DNA from 3 places in the Nonomuraea sp. NPDC049625 genome. Region 1 is predicted to be linked to each of the others. Evidence: riboswitches for the same ligand, from Rfam matches in the RefSeq annotation. Region 1 holds a riboswitch; each other region holds the start of a gene.
What was found. Region 1 has a riboswitch for thiamine pyrophosphate ahead of thiO (glycine oxidase ThiO). Riboswitches for the same ligand answer to the same signal wherever they lie in the genome.

Region 1 (4,951 bases):
CGGGCGCCATGTAGCCGATGGTGCCGATCATCACCCCGGTGCGGGTCTGGTTGGTGGCCTCGATGGCCCGGGCCAGGCCGAAGTCGACGACCTTGACCCGGCCGTCGTCGGTCATCAGGACGTTTTCCGGCTTCACGTCGCGGTGGACCATCCCGGCCTGGTGGGCCGCGCCGAGGGCGGCGAGCACCGGGATCATGATCTCGAGCGCCTCGCGGGCGGGCAGCCTGCCGCGCTCGCGCAGGATGTCGCGCAGCGTCTTGCCGGGCACGTACTCCATCGACAGGTAGACGACGTCGTTGTCCGTGCCCTGGTCGAAGACGTGCACCACGTTGGGGTGTGAGAGGCGGGCAACCGACTTGGCCTCGCCGATGAACCTCCGCACGAACGCGGGGTCCTCGGCCAGTGAGCCGTGCATGACCTTCAGCGCCACCGTCCGGTCCAGGCGGACGTCCAGCGCGAGGTAGACGGTCGCCATACCGCCCCGGGCGATCCGGCTCTCGATGCGGTAGCGCCCATCGAGGAGCCGCCCGACCAGGGGGTCCGCAGTCGTCGTATCCACCCCGCTGAGTTTACGGGCGTTTTGCCACTGGGAGGGCCTCGCCGCCCGAAACCGATGCTGAGACGTTCCCGTTGGAACGTCCCAGCTCCCCACGCGTCCCTCGGGTCAGCGAGCCCCCGTCACTCCCGCCGGGGGCCACCGGCACTCGGGCCGGGGAGTCGTCGGCACTCGGGGGAGGGGGCATCGGCACTCCGGTCAGGGAGCCATCGGTGAGGAGGCCTCGGCGTAGCGCCTGCGCGGGATGCGGCCCGCCAGCCGCGCCAGCCGTCCGGCCTCCACGGCCTGCTTCATGGCGACCGCCATGAGATCGGGCCGCTGGGCCCTGGTGACCGCCGTGGCCAGCATCACGGCGGCGCAGCCCAGCTCCATCGCCAGCGCGGCGTCGCTGGCCGTGCCGATGCCCGCGTCGAGCACCACCGGCACGGACACGGCCTCCACGATCAGCTCGATGCTGTGCGGGTTGCGGATGCCGAGACCCGAGCCGATCGGCCCGCCCAGCGGCATGACGGCCGAGCAGCCCGCCTGCTCCAGCCGCCGGGCCAGCGCCGGGTCGTCCCCGATGTACGGCAGCACCACGAACCCGTCGGCCACCAGCCGTTCGGCCGCGTCGAACGTCTCGATCGGGTCGGGCAGCAGGGTCCGCTCGTCGGAGATGACCTCGACCTTGATCCAGTTCGTGCCGAGGGCCTCCCTGGCCAGCCGTGCCGTCAGCACGGCCTCGCCCGCCGTGAAGCAGCCCGCGGTGTTGGGGAGCACCTTGATGTCCCGCTTGCGCAGCACGTCCAGGACCGAGCCGCGGGCGTTCGGGTCGAGCCGCCGGATCGCCACCGTGGTCAGCTCGGTGCCGGACGCGGCCAGCGCCTGGTCGAGCACGTCCAGCGAGGGCGCGCCGCCGGTGCCCATGATGAGCCGGGAGGAGAAGCTCTCCCCGGCGATGATCAGATCATCCACCTTGCACCGCCGTCAGAACCTCCACCCGGTCACGGTCGCTGAGCGCCGTCGTCTCCCACGAGCTCCGCGTGACCACCTCGTCGTTGACGGCCACGGCCACTCCGGTGGTGGCCGTGGTCAATGTGCGTACGGCCTGCGCCACGGTCGTGCCGTCGGCCACCTCGTGGGAGGCCCCGTTGATCATCACAATCATGAAATATCCCGAAATCTCCCGGGCGAGCACATTGCGGCGAGCTCGCCCTCCTCGCCCAGCAGGATGTCCGCCGTGAGCGGCGCCAGGAGCACGCCGCCCCGATGATGGCCGGTGGCCAGCGCCAGCCCCGGGGTGCCGCTCGGGCCGATGAGCGGCAGGTTGTCCGGCGTGCCCGGCCGCAGCCCGGCCACCACGTCGGAGACCTCCAGCTCGGTGATGCCCGGCACCAGTTCCCTGGCGTCGCGCAGCAGCTCGTAGAGCCCGCCCGCGGTCACCCTGGTGTCGAAGCCCATCTCCTCCTGCGTGGCCCCGACCACCAGCTCGCCGTCGCCCCGGGGGACGAGGTAGACCGGCGTGCCGTGCACGGTGCCGCGGACGCACCGGGTGAGCAGCGGCTGCGGCGAACGCAACCGCATGATCTGCCCCTTGACCGGCCGGACCGGCACCTCGGCCAGCCCGGCGCTCCACGCCCCGGCCGCCAGGATCACCCGCTCCGCCCGCAGCTCGGCTCGCCGGTCGTCGCCGCCGGGCGGCTCCAGGCGTACCCCTGTGACCCGGCCGCCGTCGCGCAGCAGCTCGCCGACGCGCGCCCGTACGAGCCGGACTCCCCGCCGGTCGAGCGCGGCGAGCAGCGCCGCCGTCACGCGGCGCGGGTCCACCCAGGAATCGCCGACGGCCAGCAGCCCGCCCCGCACCGAGGGAGCCAGCATGGGCTCCAGGCGGCGGCACTCGCGGCCGGTCAGCCGCCGGACGGCGAGCTCCAGCTTCTCCAGGTACGCGGCCAGCTCGTCCAGCGCGGCCAGGTCGTCCGCCCCGAACGCCACGTCGAGCGTCCCCTCGGAGCGCAGGTCCAGGGCCTCGGGGCCGGCCAGCCCCGCGTCGGCGGCCAGCTCGGCGGCGAAGGCGGGCCAGCGGCGCAGCGACGCCACGCCGAGCCGCAGCAGCGGCACCTCCGTGTAGGTGACCTCGCTGACCGGCGCCAGCATCCCCGCGGCCGCGTGTGAGGCCCCCGAGGCGGGGGCCGGGTCCACCAGGGTGACGGGCCGCCCTTCGCGGGCAAGCCGCCAGGCCAGCGAGAGGCCGACGACCCCGCCGCCCACGATCACATCCATCCGCGCTCCCTTCGCCGGCATGATCCGGATCAGGTGTCTTGCGGTCGAAGGCCCGATGGCAGCCTTCCTCTCAGCCCGGTCACGGCCGGACTCCCGCGCGTCTTACGCCCCCAGCCTACGGCCTCGCTGCGACGCCCGGACACCGGCCCACGTTAGGGTCATGAACGTGAACGAAGTCGTGGTGGTGGGAGCGGGCCTGGCCGGAGTGCGCACCGTGGAGGCGCTGCGCGCACAGGGGTTCGGCGGGCGGATCACGCTGGTGGGCGAGGAGCGGCATCGCCCCTACGACCGTCCACCCCTGTCCAAGGCCGTGCTGTTCGGCGACGCCGACACCAGCTACGTCGAAACCGACCTGGCCTCGCTCGACGTGGTGTTCCAGCCGGGGGTCAGCGCCAAGGCGCTGCGCGAGGGGGTCGTGGAGACCACCGAGGGCGAGCTCGGCTACGACGGGCTGGTCATCGCCACCGGCGCCGAGCCGATCAGGCTGCCCGGCGACGGCCCGCAACACGTGCTGCGCACGCTCGACGACGCCCACGAGCTCAGGGCCATGCTCGTCCCCGGCGCCCGCGTCTCGATCATCGGGGCCGGCTGGATCGGCGCGGAGGTGGCCACCGCCGCCCGCCGCGCCGGGTGCGCGGTGACCGTGATCGAGGCCGGCCCGGCGCCGCTCGCGACGGCCGTCGGCGCCGAGATCGGGGCCCGCACCGAGCGCTGGTACGACGGCATCGACCTGCGGCTCGACACCATGGTCGACTCCGTGGACGAGGGCGGCGTGCGGCTGGTGGGCGGCGAGTTCGTGGACGCCCACGTGGTGGTCACGGGCATCGGCGTGCGCCCGGCCGTCGAATGGCTCACCGGCGCCGACATCGACCTCCACAACGGCGTCGTCGTGGACGAGCACCTGCGCGCCTCCCTCCCGAACACGGTCGCCGTCGGCGACTGCGCCGCCTGGTGGTCGCGCCGCTGGCAGACCAGGCTCAGGGTCGAGCACTGGGACACCGCGCTCAACGCCCCCGAGGTGGCCGCCGCGAGCTTGCTGGGCGAGGACGTCGCGTACGATCCCGTTCCGTACTTCTGGTCGGAACAGTTCGGGCACATGGTGCAATACGCCGGTCATCATTTGGCAGGCGAGCGCCTGATCTACCGGGGCGAGCCGGAGGGCAAGTGGTCGGCCCTCTGGCTCACGGCCGACGACGCCCTCGCCGCGGTGCTCGCCGTGGATCGGCCGCGAGACCTCGTTCAGGGGCGCAGAATCATCGACGCGGGACACCGTCTCGACGCGGAACGCCTGGTAGATCCAGAAGTCCCTCTACGGGATTGTGTTGTTTGAGCAAGCGCGGCATGTGGTAGTTGTGGTTTCGTGACGCTTTCTGTTGCACAGATCGACCGGGAGACCGACCAACTCGTCGACGAGTGGCTCACGCTCCCCGAAGTGGCCTCGCGCCTAGACCTTCCGATCGGGCGGGCCAAGCAACTCCTCAAGGACCACAAGCTGCTCGGCGTACGCCGGGGGGGCGGCGGGCCACAGGTGCCCGCTGTGTTCCTCGATGGAAAGGATGTGATGAAGGGCCTGCCCGGCACGCTGACCGTGTTGCTGGACGCCGGCTACGACGATGTCGAGTCGCTGCGCTGGCTCTTCACCCCTGACGAGTCCCTGCCCGGATCGCCCATCGAGGCGATCAAGGCCGGCCGTCATACTGAGGTCAAGCGGCGTGCCCAAGCCCTCGGTTTCTGAAGCCCGCCTCTATCTCTGCACCGACGGCCGCCGCGACCGCGGCGACCTGGCGGAGTTCCTCGACTCGGTGCTGGCCGGCGGCGTGGACATCATCCAGCTGCGGGAGAAGGGTCTGGAGGCCCGCGAAGAACTCGCGCTCCTCGAGGTCTTCCGCGACGCCTGCGACCGGCACGGCAAACTGCTGGCCGTCAACGACCGGGCGGACGTCGCCTACGCCGCCCGGTCCGACGTGCTCCACCTGGGGCAGGACGACCTTCCTGTGACGGTCGCGCGAGAGATACTCGGCGACGACATCGTCATCGGACGGTCCACCCACTCCGTGGCCGAGGCTTCCGCCGCGGCAGCGGAGCCGGGCGTCGACTACTTCTGCTGCGGCCCCATCTGGCCCACGCCCACCAAGC
Region 2 (4,951 bases), on a different contig from region 1:
TGCGGACCGGCCTGTCCACGTCGGCCGTGCTGGACGCCGCGGAAGGGGCCGCCTCGGGCGCCTCCGGCCGCGTCCTGCTGTCGCTGCGGGAGCATCTGCAGAACCGGCTCGCCCCCGTCGCGGGCCGCGTCTTCGTCAACCGGCAGGGCAGGGCGTGGGCGGCCCCCGACTCCCGCTCGCCGCTGGAGGAGGAGGCCCTGGCACGGGCGCTGGCCATCCTGGACGAGGAGATCGCCCGTCGCCTCCCCGACCCCGGCGAGCTGATCGTCGACCCCGACGTGCTCGACGTCGCCCTGCCGCTGTCCGGCAAGGCCGTCGTGCCCGGGCTCGGCATGCTGCCCCGGGGCTCGGTGTCGGCGGTGGACGGCGAACTGCTCAGGTTCTTCGTCCACTGGCGCGAGGCCCGGCAGCGCACCGACTACGACCTGTCCGCGCTCATGCTGGACGCCTCCTACGACGACCCGACGCACATTTCCTGGACGAACTACACCAACGACTTCGCCCGGTACTCCGGCGACCTCACCGAGGCGCCCGAGGGCGCGTCCGAGTTCATCGACATCCGGCTCGCCGCCGCGACCCAGCCGATCATCATCCCGCAGGTGAACATCTACGACGGGGAAGCGTTCGACGAGGCCGCCGAGGCGTTCTTCGGCTACATGACCAGGGACGCCGCGCAGGAAGGCAGGCCGTTCGAGCCGCGTACCGTGCGCATGAAGTCGGACCTGCGCGGTTCCGGCCGGATCGCCCTGCCGCTCGTCTTCCTGCGCGGCGCCGACGGCGGCTGGCTGGTGAAGTGGCTGCACCTCTACCTGAAGGGCCACCCCGGCTTCAACCAGGTGGAGGGCAACCGCGTCAGCGCCTCCCTGCTGGTGCGCTCCATCGTCGAACGCGACTTCCTGCGCGTCCGCTACCTGGCCGACCTGCTGCGCGCGAAGAGCACGCCGGCCGGGCCCACCACCTACATCGGGCTGGAGGCGCCGGCCGGCCTCCCGGAGGGGGCGCGGGTCTACACCCCCGGCACGCTGCACGAGCTGATCCCCGCCTGACACGACCGGGCCGGGCCTCTGCTAGCGTTGGCCGTGACGCGGGGTGCCCGGGCTGCCGGGCTGAGATCACACCCGTCGAACCTGATCTAGTTCGCACTAGCGAAGGGACGTCATCGGTGACCTTCTGTGAGAAGATCTGGGCGCGCACGGCCACGCTGCTCGAGGCGATCCACGACCACCCGTTCAACGCCGCGCTCGGCGACGGCACCCTCGACCGCGAGCGATTCGCGTTCTACCTGGTCCAGGACGGGCGCTACCTGGTGGCCTACGCCAAGGTCCTCGCGACCGCCTCGGCCCGCGCCGGCTCTCCGGCCGACGCCGCGTTCTTCGCGCAGAGCGCGCACACGGCGCTCGTCGTCGAGCGGGCCCTGCACACCGGCTACCTGGAGGAGTTCGGGCTGACGGCCGGCGAGACGGCGGCCGTCGCCACCTCGCCGACCTGCCTGGCCTACTCCTCCTACCTCCAGGCCACGGCCCTGGCCGCCCCGTTGCCCGTGCTCGCCGCCGCCGTGCTGCCGTGCTTCTGGGTCTACCAGGACGTCGGCGCGGCACTGCTCGAACGTACGGCGGGCGCGGCCGACCACCCGTACCGGACCTGGATCGGCACCTACTCCGACCCCGCCTTCGCCGCCTCGGTGGAGCAGGCCAAGGCCATCACCGACCGGCTGGCCGAGAGCGCCGACCCCGAGACGCGCCGGGCGATGGACGAGGCGTTCTGCCGGGCCACCGAGTACGAGTGGATGTTCTGGGACAGCGCCTGGCGCCTGGAGACCTGGCCCACGGGACAATGGCTCCGGCCGCAGCTCACGCGAACGACTCGCTGAGCTCCCTGCGCAGCTCACGGGCCTGGTGCAGGTAATGGGTGGCCAGCGCGGTGCGGCCGGACGAACGGTACAGCTCGCCGAGCGTCTGGTACGTGTCCGCCTCCCCGCTGCGATCCCCCAGTTGCTGGAAGATCACCAGGGAGCGCTCCAACTGGTCGGAGCCGTCCGAACGGTCGCCCCTGGCCACCTGGAGCCCGCCCAGGTTCCGCATCGCGTACGCGCCGCAGTGGCGGTCGCCGAGCGCCTCGAAGATGCCCAGCGCGTGCCCCTGGTAGCGCATGGCCCGGTCCGACTGGGCGAACAGGTCGTACATGCGGCCGAGCTGCATCGACACGCAGCCCTCGCGGTGGGCGTCGCCGAGCTCCTCGGCCAGCCGCAGCGCGTCCCCCAGCCACCGGGACGCCTGCTGCAGGTCCCGCAGCGACAGGTAGACGCGCCCGATCGCCTGCCGAGCGTACGCCTCGCCGCTGCGGTCGCCGATGGCCAGGAACATGGCCAGCGCCTGCCGGAAGGACGCGAGCGCCTTGAGATGCCGGTTGGAGAACTGGCTGACCGCCGCCAGCCCGCAGATCGAGATGGCCTCGCTCCGCGTGTCGCCCAGCTCGTGGAAGATGGCGCGGGCCCGCCTGAACATGTCCTCGGCCTCGGCGTACCGGTCCTGGTAGAGGCAGACCTGGGCCAGGCCGCGCAGCATGGCGGCCTCCCCGAGGCGGTCGCCGGCCGCGCGGGCGCTGTCGAGGGCGAGGCGGTGCGTCAGCTGCCACTCGTCCAGCAGGCAGTGCAGGTCGAAGTACGGGACCAGGGTGGCGGCCAGCCCCCACGCGGACTGGGCCAGGCCCGCGCCGGCGGCCAGCTGTACGGCCTCGACCAGGGACTCCCGCTCGGCGTCGAACCACGACAGCGGCTGGGCGGTCAGGCGGCCGAGGGTCTCCCGTTCCAGGCTCCAGCGGGGCGCGAGGTCGGACGTCAGCCCGAAGAGAGTGGTGGGCAGCCGCAGGGAGGCGTGCTCGGCGGCGGTCAGCCAGCCGCCGAGCACCCGGGCCAGCGCGTGCCGTTCGGTGTCGCCGCCCGCCTTCTCCTTGGCGGCGCAGCGGATCAGGTCGTGGAGCCGGTAGCGGGGCTGGCCGACGTGGTCGGTGCCGGCCAGCCGCAGGAGGTTCGCGTCCACCAGGGTGTCCACGACGGCGTCGGCCCGGGGCCGGTCGAGCACGGCGTCGGCCACCCAGCCGGGTACGGACCGCTCGCCGAGCAGGCCGATCGCGCGGAAGGCCAGGGCGGCGTCGTCGGACAGCCGCCGGTAGCTGAGCTCGAACGAGCCGCGTACCTCCAGGTCGCCGGCGCGTAACTCGTCGAGGCGGCCGGCCTCGTCCTCCAGCCGCTGCCGCAGCACGCCCAGCGACCAGCCGGGCCGTCCGGACAGCCGGGCCCCGGCCACGCGGACGGCCAGCGGTAAGTGGCCGCAGGAGCGCACGATCGCCCGGGCGGCCTCGCGCTCCTCGGCCACCCGTTCGGGGCCGACGATCCGGCCCAGGAGCTCCTCGGCCTCCCCGGGCGGCAGCACGTCGAGTTCGAGCTGGAGCGCGCCGGGCAGCTCGGCGATCCGCCGGCGGCTCGTGACGAGCACCGCGCTGCCGCTGCCGGGGAGCAGGGCGCGTACCTGGGCGGTGTCGGCGGCGTCGTCGAGGAGGACCAGCATCGGGCGTTCGGACAGCAGGGAGCGGTAGAGCGAGGCCCGCTCGCGCACGGTCGGCGGCAGGGCCGGCTCCGCGACGCCCAGCGCGCGCAGCGCCTCGGCCAGGAGGGCGAGCGGGTCGGCGGGTTCGGAGTCGGTGCCGCCCAGGCACAGGTAGAGCTGGCCGGCGGGGTAGCCCGCCCGTAACGCGTGGGCGCAGTGCACGGCCAGCGCGGACTTGCCCACCCCCGGCGGTCCGGTCACCACGGCGATCGCGGGCGGCCCGTCCGGCCGGTGGGCCTCGGGGGACAGGGCGCGCGTCACGGCCGCGACGTCCTGCGCCCTGCCGGTGAAGTCCGGCACGTCCGCGGGGAGCTGGTGGGGCGCCGCCGCGACGGGCGCGGGCGGGGCGTCGCCCGCCAGCACGGACGCGTGCACGTCACGTAAGTCCTGCCCCGGCTCGATGCCCAGCTCGTCCACGAGCTGCCGTCTGATCGTGGCGTAGGCGTTCAGGGCCTCGGCCCGCCGGCCGCTGTGGTGCAGGGCGAGGATCAGCTGCTGCCACAGGTCCTCGCGGTAGGGGTGCTCGCCGATCAGGTCGCGCAGGTCGTCGATCGCGGCGGCGTGCTCGCCTCGGGCCAGCTTCAGCGCCACCAGCTCCTCGACCGCGGCCAGCCGGGCCTGGGTGAGCGCGCGCAGCCGCCCGTCCCACAGCGCGCTGGCGGGCAGGTCGCCGAGCGGGGTGCCGCGCCACAACGCCAGCGCCCGGCGTAAGTGCTCCGCCGCCTCCTCGGTACGCCCCGCCGCCCGCGCCCTGGCCACCAGGTCCTCGAACTCCAGGGCGTCCAGCCGCCCCGTGTCGAGCTGCATCACGTAACCGGAGGGCCGGGCCTCGATCTGGACGCCGGCCGAGCGCAGCGTGCTCACGTACGTGCGCAGGTTGGCCACGGCCGACGACGGCTGCGTCCGGGGCCACAGCACCTCGACGAGCGCCTCCGAGCTGACCACCTCGTTGGCCTCCAGCAACAGCGAGGCGAGCAGGAGCCTGGGCTTCCTGCCCGCGATGCGTAGGGGTCCTTCCGGGACCCGGACCTGCAACGGCCCAAGAACACTGAATACGGGCTGTTCAACCACCATGACCGCGCGTTCTCCTGAGCTGGGCGCCGTGCGAGGGCGTCCGTTGGTGAAGCGTTCAAGCTGGAAGGGCCTTTATACCGATTTTGGATGTTCTTTGTATGCCGGACTCGCAATCTTGATCCCCAGCAAGAGCGCTTCGGAAGATCTAACGGACAAGATTCGCGGCTCCGGCGGGCATCGCCCCTCGCTGCGCGCAGAAAGGTATCCGCATGAGAACCAGAGGGGTGCTTACGGCCGGGCTCGCCCTGCTCTTCAGCCTCACGACGGGCCCG
Region 3 (4,951 bases), on a different contig from region 1:
ACAGGCTGTGGACGGCCGGACGCGCACGTACCCTGGGGACATGCCGGAACTTCCCGAAGTGGAGTCGCTCACCCATTTCCTGCGCGAACGGGCCGTGGGCCGCACGGTCCTGGGGATCGACGTGGTGGCCATCCAGGCGCTCAAGACGTTCGACCCGCCGGTGACCGCGCTCGGCGGGCTGACCATCACCGGGGTGTCGAGGCACGGCAAGTTCCTCGACCTCGACTGCGACGGCCTCCACCTGGTCATCCACCTGGCCCGGGCGGGGTGGCTGCGCTGGCGCGACGACCTGTCGGGCGCGAAGCCCGTACGTCCCGGCAAGGGCCCGCTCGCGGTACGGGTCCGGCTGGCGCCCGACGAGGAGGGCCTGGCGCCCGGGTTCGAGCTGACGGAGGCCGGGACGCAGAAGCGCCTGGCCGTCTACGTCACCAAGAACCCGGACGACGTCCCCGGCATCGCCGCACTCGGCCCCGACCCCCTCGACGAGTCCTTCACCGTCGACGCGCTCAAGCGCATCGTGGGCGGCAACCGCACCCAGATCAAGGGGCTGCTGCGCGACCAGAAGATCATCGCCGGCATCGGGAACGCGTACTCGGACGAGGTGCTGCACGCCGCCAAGATGTCCCCGTTCAAGATCGCGGCCACGCTGACGGACGCGCAGATCGCCGACCTGCACGAGGCCATCATCGCCACCCTGGGGGAGGCGGTGGAGCGGGCGCACGGGCTGGCGGCCAAGGACCTCAAGGCGGAGAAGAAGTCGGGACTGCGGGTCCACAACCGGGCCGGGCAGCCGTGCGACGTCTGCGGCGACACGATCCGCGAGGTGTCCTTCGCGGACTCCTCGCTGCAGTACTGCCCCACCTGCCAGACCGGCGGCAAGCCCCTCGCCGACCGCCGGCTGTCCCGCCTTCTCAAGTGAGCTCGACGGAAGAAGGCACTGTGGAACCGCTCGACGACTACGACGTGCGCCAGTGGGACACGCGCGAGGACTGCGAGGTGCGCCAGATCCTCGACCGCATCGCCGACAAGTGGTCGCTGCTCGTGATCGCCCTGCTCGACTGCCAGAGCCTGCGCTTCTCCCAGCTCCGCCGCGAGATCGACGGCGTCAGCCAGCGCATGCTCAGCGTGACCCTGCGCCAGCTGGAGCGCGACGGCCTGGTCAGCCGCACGGTCCATCCCGTCGTGCCGCCCAGGGTGGACTACGCGCTCACGCCGCTCGGCCGTACGCTGCACGAGACCATCAAGTCGCTGGTCACCTGGACGGAGACGCACCAGGAGGAGATCGCCGCGGCGCGTGCGGCCTACGACGCCAGGCGCGAGATGATGGAGTCATGACCGTTCCTGAGATCGAGGCCAGTGCCGTTCCAGCAGACGCTTACCTGCTCGACGTCCGTGAGCAGGACGAATGGGTCGCGGGGCACGCCCCGGAGGCCGTGCACATCCCCATGACCCAGATACAGGGGCGGGTCGACGAGGTGCCCGGCGACCGCACGGTCTACGTCGTCTGCCGGGTGGGCGGCCGGTCCCTGCAGGTCGCGGCCTGGCTCAACCAGCTCGGGCGCGACGCCGTCAACGTCGGCGGCGGCATGCAGTCGTGGGAGTTCGCGAGCCGCCCGATGGTCAGCGAGACCGGGCAGCAGCCGTTCGTGGCGTAAAAAGGCCCCACTGTGGCGGTTTCGCCGTCGCTGAGGCATGATGAGGGCGCCAACTGCAGATTGTCGCGGGAGCTCGGGGTGCGCCGGGCTGAGAGGGCAGCCATAGATCCGCTGCCGACCGCCTGAACCTGTCCGGGTAATGCCGGCGTAGGGAGTGTGCGATGACGCATGTCGTCGACGAAGTTCCGCTGACTCTTGAAGGCAGGCCGCCGAAGACCCTGGGCGTGCTCGATCAGGGCGCGCTCTGGGCGAATCTCGGAGTCAGCCTCCTGGGCTTCTCCGGCGCGTTGCTCCTGCTCAACCCCCTGTCCAACGCTCCCCTCAGCCTGACCGCCGCGCTCCTGGCGACCGTGGTCGGCAGCCTGATCGGCACCGCCATGGTGGGCCTGTCCGCCGTCCCCGGCACCCAGACGGGGCAGCCCGCGATGGTGCTGCTGCGGGGCCTGTTCGGGGCGCGGATCTCGTACGTCCCCACGATGCTGAACATCGTCCAGATGCTCGGCTGGGCCGCGTTCGAGCTGTGGGTGATCGCCAAGGCGGCCAGCGCGATCTTCGGCGCCGTGCCGTACCAGGTGTGGGTGATCGCGGCGGGGGTGCTGACCACCGCGCTCACGATCTGGCCGCTCGGGTCCGTCAGGCTGCTGCGGCGGTACGTCACCATCGGCGTGATCGTGTCGATGGTGTGGTTCGCCTGGTTCTTCCTCACCAGGGCGCCCGCGCACACCGGCGGGTCCTGGACGGCCTTCGCGCCCGCCGTGGACTACGTGATCGCGCTGTCGGTGTCGTGGGTGCCGATGGCGGCCGACTTCGCCCGGCACTCCAGGTCGAGCAGGGCCGCGTTCACCGGCGTGGTCGGCGGCTACACGCTGGCACAGGTCGCCTGCCTGGGCCTGGGCGTGTTCGCGGTGGCCATGGCGGGGGCCGACAAGGTGGCGGCCGACGGGACGTCGGTGTTCGGCGCGTTCGTGGCGGTGCCGCTGGGCGCGCTGTTCTTCGCGATCCTGGTGCTGCGCGAGACCGACCAGTCGTTCGCCAACGTCTACTCCACCACGGTCTCGCTGCAGAACCTGATGCCGCGGGTGGACCGGCGCGTCTTCTCCGTCGCCATCGGCGTGCTGAGCGTGGCGATCGCCCTGGTCGTGGACGTCAACTCGTACGGGGCGTTCCTCGGGGTGATCGGGGCGGTGTTCGTGCCGATGTTCGCGGTGCTGGCCGTGGACTACTTCGTGCTCGGCGGCTCGCGGAGCTGGAACACCGCTGAGAACGCGCCCTCGCGCTGGTCGAGGCTGGTGCCGTGGGCCCTCGGCTTCGTGGCGTACTGGCTGACGACCTCCGCGCCCACGCTCAAGCCATGGGACCGCTTCTGGCAGGGGGCCCGCGACGCCATCGGCTTCACCCGGCAGCCGTGGATGAACGGGGCGCTCGGCGCGGCCGTCGTCGCCGTGCTGGTCACCCTGCTGATCAGCTGGTCGATGCGCGCCTTTCGACGTTGAGCAGGTGCTGCTTGGCGGCCGCGCCGCCCGCGTAGTCGCCGAGCGCGCCGTCCTCACGCACCACCCGGTGGCACGGCACGATCACGCACACGGGGTTGGAGGCCAGCGCGTTGCCGATCGCCCGCAGCGCGCGCGGCCTGCCGATGCTCGCGCCGATCTCCTCCAGCGTCGTGGTGGTGCCGTACCGGACCGCCATCGTCTTCTGCAGCACCGTGCGTGCGAAGGACGTCGCCAGCGCCAGGTCGACGGGCGTGGTGAACGCGCGCAGACGGCCGGAGAAGTAGGCGTCCAGCTCCCTGCGCACCGGGTCGAGCCGGCGCGGATCCGGTCCGATGAACCTGCCCACGTGCCTCGTGAGCAGCTCGTACACGGCGTTTTCCGGCTCGAAGCTGCACGCCGCGATGCCCTTGCCGGTGACCGCGAGCATCAGCCTGCCGACGGCCCCGTCATAGGGGCCGAACGCGATGTCAGGAGGCGCCTCACCTCGATAGGTGCTGGAGGTCACGCGCAACAGGGCATCGAGATCGTTGCTCGACATGCCGCCAGCCTCCCCGCCGCCGAGAATCACCGTGACCGCAGCGTATCGGACGGATCGCCCGACGCACTCACCACGCCACGTGCACTATGGAGGAGTGGGGGACGAATGGGCCGGTAGTGACGACGAAATAGCTCGCGCTGCCCTCGCCGGTTCGCCCAACGCCGTCGTGGTCGTCGACCGTGATCAGAGCGTACTGGTCTGGAACGAGGCGGCCGAACGGCTGTTCGGGTGGACGGCGGAGGAGATGCTCGGGCGCCGGGCGCCGATCGTGCCGGGCGAGCTGACCGCCGAGCACAACGCCGTGCTCGAACGCGTGCGCACCGGCGGCCAGGTCTCGGTCCGCACCAAGCGCCTACGCGACGACGGGACCGTGCTCGACGTGCGCGTCGACATCAGCGCGCTGCGCCTGGGCAGCTCAGTGGCCGGGTACGTCTGCGTGCACCACCTCGCGCGGGCCGACCAGGTGGCCAAGGATCGCATGGCGCGCCGGGCCAGGCTGGTGCGCCGGCTCACCGACGTGGTCGGCGACATCAACTCCGAGCTGGAGCTGTCGGCCGTGCTCGACCGGATCTCGGCCAGCCTCACGGAGCTCACCGGGGCGGACGCGGGCGGGTTCGTGCTGATCGAGGATGAACGGTTGCGGCTGGTCAGCACGTACCAGCTCCCGGAGGCCATCAGGGGCACCACCACGGACCTGCGCACGAGCCTCGTCGACAAGCTCTTACGCACCGGCAAGACCGTCATGCTGGAGTCGAACGGGCTCGAGGACCTGGTCTGGGCCCGGCTGAAGGGGCTGCACACGATCGCACTGGGCCTTGCCGCGGTCGGAGGGCGCCCGTACGGGGCCCTGTACGCGCTGTTCGCCCAGAGCACACCCGGACACCTCGAACTGGAGCTGCTGGAGCTCCTGGCCGGCCACGCGGGCATCGCCGTCGGCAACGCGGTGGCCTACCAGGAGGCGGTGCGGCAGCGGGCGCACGAGCAGGCCGTCTTCGACGCCAGCGCCGACGGCATCGCCGTGCTCGACGGATCGGGGCGGGTCGTCCGGTGGAACCCGGCCGCCGCCGAGCTCACCGCGTTCCCGGCCGACGCCGTCATCGGCGGGCCGCCGCCGTTCCCGCTGCCCAAGCCGGGCGAGAAGGTCACGTTCCAGATGGAGACCGGGCGGTGGCTGGACGTGGTGAGCGCGCAGATCGAGGAGACCGGCGAGGTGGTCATCGACTTCCGCGACGTGACCACGGCCAAGGAGCTCGAGGAGGCCAAGG

Region 2: it holds a riboswitch for thiamine pyrophosphate, as region 1 does, so the genes downstream of both, tenA (thiaminase II) here and thiO (glycine oxidase ThiO) in region 1, are expected to answer to the same signal.
Region 3: it holds a riboswitch for thiamine pyrophosphate, as region 1 does, so the genes downstream of both, AB0J87_RS45795 (cytosine permease) here and thiO (glycine oxidase ThiO) in region 1, are expected to answer to the same signal.

What each region holds. Positions count from the first base shown of each region.
Region 1 covers NZ_JBFAOQ010000002.1:314,121-319,071, forward strand. The annotation lists gene pknB (Stk1 family PASTA domain-containing Ser/Thr kinase) at 1-559, opposite strand, end outside; gene AB0J87_RS08840 (thiazole synthase) at 755-1,510, opposite strand; gene thiS (sulfur carrier protein ThiS) at 1,503-1,703, opposite strand; gene thiO (glycine oxidase ThiO) at 1,700-2,815, opposite strand; TPP riboswitch at 2,805-2,922, opposite strand; gene AB0J87_RS08855 (FAD-dependent oxidoreductase) at 2,976-4,145, shown strand; gene AB0J87_RS08860 (Rv2175c family DNA-binding protein) at 4,176-4,550, shown strand; gene thiE (thiamine phosphate synthase) at 4,528-4,951, shown strand, end outside.
Region 2 covers NZ_JBFAOQ010000038.1:48,350-53,300, forward strand. The annotation lists gene AB0J87_RS63005 (hypothetical protein) at 1-1,046, shown strand, start outside; TPP riboswitch at 1,076-1,171, shown strand; gene tenA (thiaminase II) at 1,163-1,870, shown strand; gene AB0J87_RS63015 (BTAD domain-containing putative transcriptional regulator) at 1,851-4,640, opposite strand.
Region 3 covers NZ_JBFAOQ010000014.1:327,351-332,301, reverse strand. The annotation lists gene AB0J87_RS45810 (DNA-formamidopyrimidine glycosylase family protein) at 41-919, shown strand; gene AB0J87_RS45805 (helix-turn-helix domain-containing protein) at 940-1,335, shown strand; gene AB0J87_RS45800 (rhodanese-like domain-containing protein) at 1,332-1,655, shown strand; TPP riboswitch at 1,711-1,826, shown strand; gene AB0J87_RS45795 (cytosine permease) at 1,817-3,148, shown strand; gene AB0J87_RS45790 (methylated-DNA--[protein]-cysteine S-methyltransferase) at 3,117-3,686, opposite strand; gene AB0J87_RS45785 (ATP-binding protein) at 3,781-4,951, shown strand, end outside.